Regions from separate parts of the Paucidesulfovibrio longus DSM 6739 genome, predicted to be linked through region 2. Evidence: riboswitches for the same ligand, from Rfam matches in the RefSeq annotation. Region 2 holds a riboswitch; each other region holds the start of a gene.
What was found. Region 2 has a riboswitch for thiamine pyrophosphate ahead of cytX (putative hydroxymethylpyrimidine transporter CytX). Riboswitches for the same ligand answer to the same signal wherever they lie in the genome.

Region 1: another riboswitch for thiamine pyrophosphate. It lies ahead of thiC (phosphomethylpyrimidine synthase ThiC); the one in region 2 lies ahead of cytX (putative hydroxymethylpyrimidine transporter CytX).
Region 3: another riboswitch for thiamine pyrophosphate. It lies ahead of G452_RS0116695 (sulfide-dependent adenosine diphosphate thiazole synthase); the one in region 2 lies ahead of cytX (putative hydroxymethylpyrimidine transporter CytX).

What each region holds. Positions count from the first base shown of each region.
Region 1 is NZ_ATVA01000018.1:190,543-194,955, reverse strand. Features, by position in the region: gene G452_RS21610 (hypothetical protein) at 1-16, shown strand, start outside; gene G452_RS0116485 (RHS repeat-associated core domain-containing protein) at 283-603, shown strand; gene thiC (phosphomethylpyrimidine synthase ThiC) at 904-2,190, opposite strand; TPP riboswitch at 2,281-2,372, opposite strand; gene G452_RS20900 (hypothetical protein) at 2,434-2,889, opposite strand; gene G452_RS0116470 (hypothetical protein) at 2,886-3,212, opposite strand; gene pgl (6-phosphogluconolactonase) at 3,223-3,987, opposite strand; gene zwf (glucose-6-phosphate dehydrogenase) at 4,020-4,413, opposite strand, start outside.
Region 2 is NZ_ATVA01000013.1:367,257-371,669, forward strand. Features, by position in the region: gene G452_RS0108835 (DUF1385 domain-containing protein) at 1-265, opposite strand, end outside; gene rpmE (50S ribosomal protein L31) at 433-651, opposite strand; gene cytX (putative hydroxymethylpyrimidine transporter CytX) at 742-1,932, opposite strand; TPP riboswitch at 1,989-2,088, opposite strand; gene G452_RS0108850 (mechanosensitive ion channel family protein) at 2,178-3,014, opposite strand; gene G452_RS0108855 (TusE/DsrC/DsvC family sulfur relay protein) at 3,201-3,518, opposite strand; gene G452_RS0108860 (YcaO-like family protein) at 3,695-4,413, opposite strand, start outside.
Region 3 is NZ_ATVA01000019.1:22,002-26,414, forward strand. Features, by position in the region: gene G452_RS0116680 (TRAP transporter substrate-binding protein) at 1-290, shown strand, start outside; gene G452_RS0116685 (TRAP transporter small permease) at 351-851, shown strand; gene G452_RS0116690 (TRAP transporter large permease) at 853-2,154, shown strand; TPP riboswitch at 2,254-2,353, shown strand; gene G452_RS0116695 (sulfide-dependent adenosine diphosphate thiazole synthase) at 2,492-3,301, shown strand; gene G452_RS20150 (RluA family pseudouridine synthase) at 3,477-4,413, shown strand, end outside.

The DNA.
Region 1 (4,413 bases), on a different contig from region 2:
GGTAAATGTACAGTAGTTATCCTGTTGTCATAATCTCTGAACAGCCGCCCCGCATGGAAAATGCGAATCGGCTCTCCTGTCTCACGAAACTGGCTTCCGGCGCTGTTGGGGACGATTAAGGGGAACTCCCGTGGAGTTCCCCTTATTTGCTCTATATCTCCGATGCGGGTTAGCGCTGTACTGAATCCTCGGTTGCTCTCACCTCTCCACGTACATAGCCCAGGCATTGTCGTCAGAACGACCTACCCAAGTTTCGGAATACCAAGATGTTAGCCAAAGAAAATGAAAGTAAAAGCTGTGCATTCGCTGTCCATAGCCACCCCTCAGGCAGACATTGGGAAAAGACAGGAGTTGGCCAATGTCCTGTACTGCTGGACCGTTGGGTTGGTCGCGCGTTACCAGATACAAGGCGTTGAAATCCTACTGCATACGGTCCAGATTGGCAGCGCGCGCGTGGTTGAGTTTCCGACCGAAGGCAAGGCAAAGGAAATCCTGTACGACGCTTTCGGCAACGTGGTGAAGGACGGCAACCCGTATCTGCGTTCGCCCTTGGGATTTGCGGGCGGCCTGCACGATTGGGATACGGGCCCCACTCGGACATAGGGGCGCTTCGGCTGGCGGGACTCCCACATCTGAAATCAGAGCCCGACACCGGACGTTTCACCGCCCAGGATCCCATCGGAAACACGGGCGGCGACCCGGACTGGTACGGGTATTGCCTGGATGATTTGATCTGTTCGTGCGGACGAGTCGCAAGACGGCCCTGCGGGCCTTCTGTCCAGAAACGGCACTCTTCCGCCCAATCTTTCCGTGCGGGCCGAAGCTTTTCGCCACAGCGAACAATTACGGGGAACCCTCTCGGATTCCCCGTCTTCTTTCCATCCATCGGCGCTTGCCGATTCCTTACTGATTCAGCCGCTTGATGGCGCAGAACTCCCCGCACATGGTGCAGACGTCGTCCGTGCCGATCTCGCTCTGCTCGCGGTAGGCGCGGGCCTTGGCCGGGTCGATGCACAGCCCGATCTGCGCTTCCCAGTCCAGATTCTTGCGCGCCACGGACATGGCCCGGTCGCGCGCCATGGAGCTTTTGCGGCCGCGCGCCAGATCCCCGGCGTGGGCCGCGATCTTGGAGGCCACGGTGCCCTCGCGCACGTCCTCGGCCGTGGGCAGGCGCAGGTGCTCCGCCGGGGTCACGTAGCAGAGGAAGTCCGCGCCGTGCATGGCTGCGAAAGCCCCGCCGATGGCCCCGGCGATGTGGTCGTATCCGGCGGCCACGTCCGTGACCAGCGGGCCGAGAATATAGAACGGCGCGCCCCCGCAGAGGCTTTTTTGCAGGCGCATCTGCTCGGCGATCTTGTCCAGGGTCACGTGGCCCGGCCCCTCGATGATCACCTGCACGCCCTTGGCCCAGGCCCGGCGGGTCAGCTCGGCCAGGGTCAGCAGCTCGGCGGTCTGGGCGCAGTCGCCCGCGTCCGCGCCCGCGCCGGGGCGCATGCCGTCGCCCAGGGACAGGGTCACGTCGTACTCGGCGAGGATGTCCAGGATGTCGTCGAACTGCTCATAGAGCGGGGACTCGCGGTCGTTTTTGCGCATCCAGTCCACCAGGAAGGAGCCGCCCCGGCTGACCACGCCGAGCACGCGGCCCTGGGCGTTCATGGCGGCCACGGACGAGCGGGTCACGCCGCTGTGGATGGTCATGAAGTCCACGCCTTCCTCGGCCTGGCGGCGCACCGTGGCCAGGAAGTCGTCCGCGGTCATCTCGGCCATGTCCCGCCTGCTCGCGGAAAGCTCGAACGCGGTCTGATACAGGGGCACGGTGCCGACCATCACGGGCGAGCGTTCCAGCACGGCCCTGCGGATGCGGATCTGGTCCGGTCCCAGGGAAAGATCCATGACGGAGTCCGCCCCGGCGGCCACGGCGGCGTCGAGCTTGGCCAGTTCCTCGTCCAGGCTGGAACGGTAGGGCGAGGCCCCGATGTTGGCGTTGACCTTCACGGACGCGCCCAGGCCCACGGCGCGGGGCTGGGCCAGTTTGCGGCGGCTGTTGCCGGGGATGACGAGGGTTCCCTCGGCCAGGGCCGCGCGCACGGCTTCGGGTTCCAGCCCTTCCTGCGCGGCCGCCAGGGCCGTTTCCTCGGTGATCAGGCCGTCTTCGGCCATCTGCTTGCGGGTCTTTTGCGTGTGGATCATCAGCCCACCTCCATGCGGTTGCGGTTGGTGGGGCGGCTCGCGCACGGCCGCAAAAAAGCCGCTTCCTTTCAGGGAAACGGCAGCGGCGCGCACGCTCGGATATCAGCTCCCTTCGCCGGTATGACCCGGATCAGGTTCTAAGGGTATCCTCTCAGGCTCTCCAGCCACCCCTGCCTGCCCGATCCCTACTGCGCTGGCGGCGGGGCGTCAACCCGACCCGACAAAACCGGAAGCCTTTGCCGCTCAGCGCTCGCCGCAGAGCTTCATCCACCAGCAGGCCGCGAGGCCCCAGGCCGCGTTGGCTCCGGGGACCACGGCCAGGACCAGTTCGCCCTCGGCGATGGACGCGGGCGCGGTGTGCGGCTGGGGAATCAATCCGGCGAGCATGGCCGCCGTGGGAATCAGGGAGAGCAGCAGGCCTTTGAAGGTGGCACTCTGGCGCAGCCAGGGCGGCAGCAGCAGGAGCCCGCCGACCGCGCCCCAGGCGCAGGCTTGCCCCGCCCATTCCCAGCCCGGCCAGAACGCGGCGTCCACGCCGGTCTGGCGTTGCAGGATCAGACGGCACAGCCCGTAGGCCGCGCCGGACGCGGCCAGACCGCCCAGCGCCCCCCCGGCCAGGGCCGTGGAAAAACGCAGCGCCCAGCGCCGCACGAGCTGATGCAGAGACTGGAGCGGGGCCAGAAAGCCCTTGGCGTTCATGGGCGCGGCTCGACAAGGCCCAGAACCAGGCGCAGGCCCAGCACGGCGAAGATCGCGGGCAGCACGAGCATGGCCAGGGCCGTGACCAGGCTGACCATGTCCGTGGTTTCCCCTTCCAGGAGCAGCAGCGGCACTACGATCAGGATGGGCAGTTGCAGGGCCAGCCCGAGCCCGCCCAGCAGACGGGTCCGCAGGGGCGGGCCGGAACGTGGAGCTTCGTCCGCCTTTTCGGCGTCCGTGGCGAAATTTCGGTCCGCGTCCGGCGCGGCCAGCTTCCAGAGCAGCAACGCCCCGGCCATGGAAAGCATCAAGAGGATAGCCATGGGCGGGACGTTAGCGGCCCTGGGCCTCCTGGTCAACGATCCAGATGGTTTCCCGCGCGGCAACGCGCCCGGCGGGCAGCGGAGAGGCAGCGCCCTCCGTGCGCAGTGCTTCGGCCAGGGCTGCGGACTTGGCCGCGCCCGTGACCAGCAGCACGGCGCACGCCGAGGCGTTCAACGCGGCGAGGCTCAGACTGACGCGGTCCAGGCCCGCGGCCGCACCCGAATCGTGCGGCGAGCCGGGGTCCGGGACCATGGGAAGCTCCTCCACGGCCACGGCCCAGGCGTCCGGCGGATCGGGCCGCTCCAGGGCGGCGTGGCCGGGAAAAAGCGACGCCGTATGCCCGTCCGCGCCCATGCCCAGCAGGACCATGTCCAGGCCCTCGGCTTCGGGAAGAGCGCCGAACCGCTCCGCCATCAGCTCGTCGTAGATGGCCGCAGCCTGGGCCGCGCCCCGCTGGGCGGGAATGCGCAGAACATGCCGCCGGGGTATCTCCAGAGGCGCGAAGAGCAGTTCCTCGGCCTGCCGGAAATTGGAGAGCGGGCTGTCCGGGGGCGCGGCGCGCTCGTCCGCGAACCAGAAACGCAGGTCGCCCCAGGGCATCTGCGAGCGGAACGGCTCCCCGGCCAGGAGTTCGAAAAGGCGCCTCGGAGTCGAGCCGCCCGAAAGCCCCAGGTGGAATTCCATGGCCGGGTGCGCGGCCACCCTGTCGAGCAGCAGCTGGGCCGCGGCCATGCTCGCGTCTTCGTGGTCCTTGTGGACGATGACCTTGCGCATGACGTCCTCCGCTCGGATGCGTGCATCCGGTTTCAGGAATCCGGCTCCATGAGCCGCTGGGCCTCGCGCGGTCCCCAGGTTCCCGCCTTGTAGAGCAGCAGGCGCTCGGCCTGCTCCGGGCAGTCGCAGCCCATGAGGATGGGCGTGAGAAATCCCCAGCAGAGTTCCACGCCGTCCTGCCGCCAAAAGAGCGTCTGGTCGCCGAGCATGACGTCGAGGAGCACCTTTTCGTAGGCTTCCAGGGCGGGCGCGTCGAACCCCGCCGCATAATCGAATTCCATGGTTACGGGCCGCAGGCACATCCGCGAGCCCGGAGCCTTGGCCTGGAAGGTCAGGGTCACGGCCTCGCCCGGCTGGATGCCGAGCACGAGACGGTTGGAGGCGATGTGTTCGCCGAAGACGCTGCGAAACATGGAATGCGGCACT
Region 2 (4,413 bases):
GGGCCTCGTTGGCCGACCAGTTCAACGCCTTGATGCCGTTGACCATGGTTTCCAGCAGCACGGGAAAGCCGCGCACGAACGGCTTTTTCAACCAGGGATGGTCGGTCAGCGAGAACCAGGGCCGCAGCTCGACCTTGATCTCTCCGTCGGGCCGCCGGACAGCGATGGCGAGACGGTCGCGGGCGCGCATCATGACGCCCTCGATTACGGCCTGTCCGCCCACCGAGATTTTCGGCGCAGCGCAGAGAAGACGAGTCAAATTCACGGGAACCTCACTGTGGAAAGACGTTCAGCCACCCACCGAGGATAATGTCTGCCCCGGAAAAGTAAAGCGCGCCGCATGGGGCCTCCCCACTTTTCGGACAAACAAGAAAACCTCCATTGGGTAAGCCCAATAGAGGCATTTCTTGCGGCCGAGGCCGAAGAAGAAGGCTAATTCTTTTCCTGCCCGAACTGCGCGTACTTCTTGCGGAAGCGGTCGATGCGGCCAGCGGTGTCCACAAAGCGCTGCTTTCCGGTGTAGAAGGGGTGGCACTGGGAGCAGATTTCAAGCTCAAGCTTCTCGCCCTTGGTGGTAAGAATCTCGGCTTCGTAACCGCAGTGGCAAGTGATCTTGGCCTTGTAAAGCTTGGGATGGATATCCTGTTTCATGACGGTCTCCTGTCATTGATTGCGTGAAGCAGAGCTATATATCCGCATGTCGCCCGTTTGGCAAGGGACATTCGGCATGCTCCAACATTTTTATACCCTGAAAAACGTCTTGGCCAGGCCGCGCACCGTCAAGTGCAGCAGACAAGTGCCCAGAATCGTGATCAGGGTTGGACCGACCACGAGTCCGTAGGGCTTCAGCTGATAATACAGCGCGACGCCGAGCGCAAGGCTCAAGGTCGCGGCGGGATCCCAGTCGGAATCGCGCCGATCCGTGCGCAAGATGAAGTAATCCGTCAGCAGCACGGCGATAAGCGGTGCGAAAATCGAGCCGAGCAGGTAGAGAAACCATTCATATTCCGTGATGGGCACGAACATGGCCAAAACCGTTCCCACGGCGGCGAAGAACACGGAGGTCCAGCGGCGGTCCAGTTTCGGGAAGACGTTCAGGGTGGAAACCGCGGCGGAATAGACGTCAAGAAACGTGGTCGTGATCGTGGACAGGCCGATGACCGCCAGGGCGGCCAGACCGAGATTGGCCGCGAGCATCATCCGTGCGGGGTCGAAGCTGCCGGAATGCAGCGCGCCAAGAATGCCGATGCCGTACATCCAGCAACTGCCGAAGAGATATCCCAGAAGCGGCGCCAGCCAGGAAGCCGTGCGCGACCGGGACATGGAAGTATAGTCGGCGATGAGCGGGAACCAGGACAGGGGCATGATGATGGCCATTTCAAAGCCGAAATGGAATTCGCCCGGCCCGGCCCCGCCCGACAGCGCTCCCGGACGGTTCAGGAGCACCCAGCTGAGAACGACCGTGAGCACCAGCAGCAGGCTCACCGCGACCATGTTCAGCCACTTGAAGCCGCGCACGCCGAGAAAGACCCAGAAGGCGATGCACGCCCCGACCACGGCGGAGAGCGCCGCCTGATGATCGAATCCCCACAGCTGCGTGGTCAGACTGTTCAAGGCGCCGCCGCCGAGCAGCACCATCCATGCGGTCCAGCCCAGAAGCTGGAGGACGTTGATGCCGGAAATGAGCCAGGATCCCTGGCGGCCGAACGAGATGCGCGTGGACATGATCGCGGGCAGGCGCTCGCGAAACCCGATCCAGCCCGCCAGCACGAGCAGCGAGGTTCCGGCGAGATGCCCCAGAACGTTGGCCCACATGGCCCGCTCAAGGCCGAGGTCGGCCAGCAGCCCGCCCGTGAGGATTTCGGCCACGGACACGGCCGCGCCGAACCAGAGAAAGAAGAGATTGGCAAAGGAAAGCTGTTGTTTGGACACGTAAAAAGCCCCTTTGGAGAAGGTATTCCAGGGGCACTGCGCGAAACGAGGTGCAAAGATTATCTGCGCCAAATTCCGTACGGCAGTGCGAACTGCTTCACGTTCGAAGGGTGTGATCTCAGCTTCGGTCCGACCGAAGCACCCCTATCGGCTGTTGTTTTGCCTAGCAGATCGCTCCTGCATGAGCAAGCGGGCCGGACGCGCCGTTCGAGACGCGCCCGGCCCGGATTCGGCGCGGGGAAGCACTACTTTTCGTTGAAAAGATGCACGTCCTGCTGCGGGAAGGGGATGGAAACGCCTTCTTCGTCGAACGTTTCCTTGATGGCCCTGATCAGGTCGAAACGCACGGCCCAGTAGTCGCCCGTGGCGACCCAGGGACGGACCACGAAGTTCACGCTGCTGTCGGCCAGCTCCGAAACCGCCACAGTGGGCGCGGGAGTCTCCAGGATGCGGGAATCCGCGGCGACCAGTCGCTCCAGAATGCCCTGGGCCTGGGAGATCTTGTCGCCGTAACCGATGCCCACGACCAGGTCGATGCGCCGCGTGTCGTTGGCGGTGACGTTGACGATGACGCCGCCCGTGATGCTGGAGTTGGGCACGTAGACCTTCTGGTTGTCCGGCGTGGCCAGTTCGGTGTTGAAGAGGTTCACGGCCTTCACCGTGCCGGACGTGCCGGCGACGGTGACATAGTCCCCGACGCGGAAAAAGCGGAAGAGGATCAGCATGACGCCGGAGGCGAAGTTGGACAGGGAATCCTTGAGCGCGAGGCCGACGGCCAGGCCTGCGGCGCCGAGTACGGCCAGGAAGGAGGTCACGTTGATGCCGAGTTGTCCGAGAGCGGCTATGCCGACCACGGTCAGAAGCATGTAGTGAATCATGTTGCGGGTGAAGCAGATCAACGTGTCGTCCACCTTGGCCTTCGACATGATCCGTCCGACCAGTGCGGCGACCTTGCGGGAAATCACGAGGCCGACATAGAAGATGACCAGGGCCACGACCAGCCGAATCCCGTATTCCCCGATCCAAAGCGACAGCATATGCAGCATGCTCTGCACGGTGCCAGCAATATCAAAACCAGCCATCAACGATCCTCCATTTGGGTTGAACAATGCGCAACGACGGTACTACGGTCCAAACCACTCCCGAAGAGCAATGCGAGACGATTTTTTCTAGCACACATTACGCGCACCGGGGAACAGGCAAATGCAACGGCGCAAAAAAAAGGCGGAAGCCGCAGCTTCCGCCTTAGAATTTTCTGGTCGCGCGAATTACACGCAGCCGGTGGGCTTGGGCAGGCCGGCCATCTTACAGGCTCCCTTGCCGGGGCCGGACGGGAACAGCTCGTAGATCTGCTTCAGCTTGAAGCCGGTGACCTTGGAGAGGATGCGCACCATCGGGGCGATGCCGTTTTTCTTGTAGTAGTCCTGCAGGAACTCGATGACCTTCTGGTGGTCGGGAGAAATCTCGGCGATGCCTTCCTGCTCCTTGACGTACTCGACCCAATCCGGGTTCCAAGTATCGAAGCTCTGCAGGAAACCGTCCTCATCGACCTCAAAGGATTTGCCCTTGAATTCAACAGTAGCCATATTCTTTCCTCCTGGTTGGTTGAATGCCTTTCGGCGCCAACTCCGCACCCGGCAACGAAGTCCGGGGCTGTTCCATATCCGATCAGCGACGATCCGTCGCTTGTCGACCATACGGTTCAATCATTGGAATAAATGCCCAGGCTCAAGATGTCAATACTCCGAACGGCAAAGCTCGACTACTCTCCGCCCAGCAGCTCTTCCAGATGCGGTTTGGCCCATTCCAGGGACGGGTCCATGCCCAGGGCGGTGCCGAGATAATCGACCGCTGCGGAGCTGTTGCCCATGAACTTGTGGCAGAGGCCCAGGTTGGCCAGATCCGCGGCCGAGCCGCTGTCGATGTCCAGGGCCGCGCTGAAATCCCTGGCGGCCTCTTCGTATCGACCGGCCTTGAAACGGGCCACGCCGCGCAGGTTGAAGACTTCCTTGATCTCCGCGTCCAGTTCGGCGGCCCGGTCCAGCGCGGGCTCCACTTCATCCCAGCGGTCCAGGCGGCTGAGAGCGTAGGCATGGTAAAACGCGGCCAGAGCCTGCTCCTCGGCGGCGGGCTGAAGCGTCTCCGCCATGGCGAAAAGCCGTGCGGCTTCTTCAGCGTCGTCCAGCCTCAGGGCCAGCAAGCCTTTGAAGAACGGCAGGAAATAAGCATCCGGGTAGATGTCCGAAAGAATTTCAAGGCCGATGGCGGCTTCGGGCATGGGCGCGTCCTCCGCGAGCATCCGCCCCACGAAAAGCCCCAGGCTGCGCCGCGCCGCACGCTCGCGAAAATCGAACCCCGGCACAAAGCTGTAGTTGGCGGCCGCTTCCAGTCCGGGAATGGCCGTGTCCACGCTGTAAAGCCGATATCCCTCGCGCTCCAGGCCGCGCGCCAGCGCCAGCAGCTCGTCCAGGATGTCGTCCC
Region 3 (4,413 bases), on a different contig from region 2:
AGTGGGACGCCCTGCCCGAAGCCGCCAAGAAGGCCATGGACGGTCTCTCCGCCGAACAGGCCGCCTGGACCGGCGAGTACTGGGACACCCACACGGCCGAGGCCGTGGAATGGGCCATCCAGAACCACGGACTCCAGGTCTTCGAGTTCTCCGACGAGGACAAGGCCACGGCCCGGGAAAAGTCCGCCGCCATCATCGACGCCTGGAAGCAGTCCGCCACCGCTGCGGGCCTTCCCGCCGATCAGATCATGGACGACCTGCTCGCCTTCAAGGCCCAGTTCGCAAACTAGCCGCAACCGTTTCGCCGCGCTCCCTCTTGCGGGGGAGCGCGGCGCTTCATCGGACCGCCAATGCAGACGCTCCTTCGCCATCTCGACGCCGCGGCCGGACGCATGGCCACCGCCCTGGCGGTGCTCGCCGGAATATTCCTCGTGGCCGCCATGCTCCTGGCCTGCGCCAACATGATCCTGCGCGCCGTGGCCGAACCCATCCAGGGCACCGTGGAACTGGTCGGCTTCTTCGGCGCGGTGCTGACGGCCTTTTCCCTGGGATTCGCCCAGCGCAAGCGCGGGCACATCTTCGTGGGCCTGCTCACGGAGCAGATGCCCAAGGCGCTCCAGCGCGGTTCCGACGCGATCCAGTATCTCGTCTCCTGCGCCTTCTTCGCGCTGGCCGCCGAGGAAACCATGGACTGGGGAATGGATCTGATCCGCACCGGGGAACTCTCGCAGACGCTGCGCATCCCCTACCATTTCTTTGTTTTCGCCGCGGCCTTCGGCTGCCTGGCCATGGCCTTCGTCCTCTTCGTGGACTTCCTCAAAACCCTGCTCCCGCAGGAAATCCAGGGCTGACATGGATCCGACCAGCATCGGCCTCGCAGGCATCGTCCTGCTCCTGGCCGTCATCTTTCTCTTCCGCATTCCCGTGGGCTTCGCCATGGGCGTGCTCGGCTTCGCGGGCTACGCCCTGATCCTGAACATGAACGCGGCCCGCGCCATGCTCGGCACCGTGGTCTGGGACACCTTCTCCAGCTACGGGCTGACCGTGATCCCCCTGTTCATCCTCATGGGCCAGATCTGCTTCTACTCCGGGGTCAACGAGCGGCTCTACAAGACCGCCTACGTCTGGATGGGACAGATCCGGGGCGGCATGGCCATGGCCACGGTGCTGGCCTGCGGCGGGTTCGCCGCCATCTGCGGCTCGAACACGGCCACGGCCGCGACCATGAGCTCCGTGGCCCTGCCGGAAATGAAGAAATACGGCTACAGCCCGGTGCTCTCCACGGGCGTGGTGGCCGCCGGGTCCACCCTGGGCGTGGTCATCCCCCCGTCCGTGGTGCTGATCATCTACGGCTTGCAGGTCGGCGAGAGCATCGGCAAGCTCTTCTGGGGCGGCATGGTGCCGGGCATTTTGCTCCTGGCGCTCTTTCTGGGAACGGTCTGGGCGCTCTGCCTGCGCCACCCCGCCTGGGGCCCGGCCGGACCGCGCACCTCCTTCCTGGACAAGCTGCGTTCCCTGCCCGGCTCCCTGGAAATGATCGTGCTCTTCGGCCTGGTCATGGGCGGGCTCTTCGCCGGGCTCTTCTCGCCCACGGAAGTGGGCGCGGCAGGCTCGGCCCTGGCGCTCCTGCTCGCCGTGGCCACAGGCAAGATGACCGTGAGCAAGTTCATCCAGGCCCTCAGCGACACCATCAAGATATCCTGCATGATCCTGGTGATCATGATGGGCGCGGTGATCTTCGCCAAGTTCCTGACCATCGCCCGGCTGCCCACGGAAATCGCCGCCTTCGTGACCTCCCTGCCCGTGCCCGCCTGGACCGTGATCGTGCTCATCTGCCTGATCTACGCCGTGGGCGGCATGGTCATGGACGCCCTGGCCCTGCTCCTGGTGACCATCCCCATCTTCCAACCCGTGGTCCAGGCCATGGGCTACGACCTGATCTGGTTCGGCGTGCTCATCACCGTGGTCACGACCATGGGAGCCATCACCCCGCCCGTGGGCGTGAACACCTTCATCGTGGCCTCCATGGCCCAGGACGTGCCCATGCGGCATGTTTTCGCCGGGGTGAGCTACTTCCTGGCCTGCTATGCGGTCGTGGTCGCCCTGCTGATGATCTTCCCCGCCCTGGTGCTCTACCTGCCCGGCCTGATGTAGCCCGGCATGGTGCATGGCGGGCCGCAAGGCCCGCCGCACAAGGGTTCCGCACCCCGCAAAAAAACGCTTGCCTCCCCACCCGCCCCCTGATAGACCGCCCCTGTCCGGTTGGGGTGTCCCGCTCATCTGCGGGGCTGAGAGCACACCCATCGAACCTGCTCCAGTTCACACTGGCGAAGGGAACTCGGATTCCAAAGGGGGCCATTGGCCCCTCATCCATCTCCCTCTTTGTCAGAACGCTGGGGCGCGAACGTTTCGCGCCCTTTTTTGCGTACCCCCATCGGCGTCTTGCTCCGCACCGGCGGAGCCAACCTTATCTCGCTTAAGGAGGACGCTCATGAACCCGAATCAACCCAAACCCCTGGACGAACGCGTCATCACCGAGGCCATCGCGGACCGCTACTTCGCCAAGTTCAAGTCCTGCCTGGACCTGGACGTGGCCATCGTGGGCGGCGGCCCTTCCGGCCTGACCGCCGCCTGGAAGCTGGCTTCCGAAGGCTTCAACGTGGGCCTGTTCGAGCGCAAGCTGTCCCTCGGCGGCGGCATGTGGGGCGGCGGCATGACCTGGAACATGGTCGTGGTCCAGGAGGAAAGCCGCCACATCCTCGAAGAGGCGGGCGTGCCCGTGGAACTCTACCGCGACGGCTACTACACGGCCGACGCCGTGACCTGCACCACCACCCTGGCCTCCCGCGCCTGCGTGGCCGGGGCCAAGGTCTTCAACTGCACCACGGTGGAAGACGTCTGCATCCGCGAGGAAGCGGGCGGCAAGCGCGTGACCGGACTGGTCATCAACTCCTCGCCCGTGGAAATGGCCGGGCTGCACATCGACCCCGTGGTGCTCGGCTCCAAGTGCCTGATCGAGGCCACGGGCCACGCCACCGAAGTGCTCAAGACCCTGGTGCGCAAGAACGACGTGCGCCTGAACACGCCCTCCGGCGGCATCGAGGGCGAGCAGTCCATGTGGGCCGAGCGCGCCGAGACCACCACGGTGGACAACACCCGCGAGGTCTTCCCCGGCATGTGGGTCGCGGGCATGGCCGCCAACGCCACCTACGGCTCCTACCGCATGGGCCCCATCTTCGGGGGCATGCTCCTCTCCGGACTGAAGGTGGCCGAAGAGATCGCCAAACAGCTGCGCGGCTAGCGCGACATTCCAACAAGGGGGGAGCTTCGGCTCCCCCTGCTTTTGCCTGCCGCGCGAAACGCAGGGACGCCTTTGGCGTTGACGAAGGCCCCCGACCTCGGCGACCATGCGCCATGCCCGAACGACATCGCCCGAACCGAGCCGCCGCCGCGCCCGGCACCGGAAAGGAAGCGCCATGCCCGGCGTGACCACCCTGACCGTGAGCCGCGCCGAGGACGGCCAGAAGCTGCTGCAATACCTGGAGCGCCGCCTTCGGGGCGCTGTGCCGCGCTCGGCCATCCAGAAATGGATCCGCACCGGGCAGGTGCGCGTGGACGGCGGGCGCAAAAAGCCCTTCGACCGCATCGCCGAGGGGCAGCTCGTGCGCATTCCCCCCTACGACGCCCCGGCCCCGGAGGGACAGGAGCGCGGAAAGGACAGAAAGCCGGACGCGCTGGACGCCGGGAGCCGGACAGGGAGCCGCAAGCCCGCCCCTGGGCTGCGCGTTGTCCACGAGGACGACGACCTCGTGGTGCTGGCCAAGCCCGCGGGACTGCCCGCCCACGGCGGCACGGGCCACGACGATTCCGTGGCCGCTCGGCTGGCCGCCCGCCACGCGGGCAGCGACTTCGCCCCCACCCTGGCCCACCGCCTGGACCGCGACACCTCCGGCCTGCTCCTGGCCGCCAAGACCTACAACAAACTGCGCGAGCTGAACGACCTGATCGCCTCCGGCGGACTGCGCAAGACCTACCTGGCCTGGGTGCGCGGGCGCTGGCCCCACGCCGGGGAAATCACCCTGGAAGACCGTCTGGAAAAAAGCGGCGCCCCCGGAGAGGAGCGCGTCACCGCCGGGAGCGGCAAGGTCGCCCTGGCCAGGGTTCGGCCCCTGCTCCTGCCGGATGCGGACTGCGGGGAAAAGGGCGTCAGCCTTTTGGCCGTGACCCTGCTCACGGGCCGCACCCACCAGATCCGCGTGCAGCTCGCCGAGCGCGGCCATCCCATCGTGGGCGACCGGAAATACGGTCTTCAGGACGGTCGGAACGCCAAGAAAAACATATCGAATTCAGCGATGTATCTGCACGCCTTCCAACTCGTCCTGCCGGGTCTGGAGCTGCGCCTGCCGCCCCCCT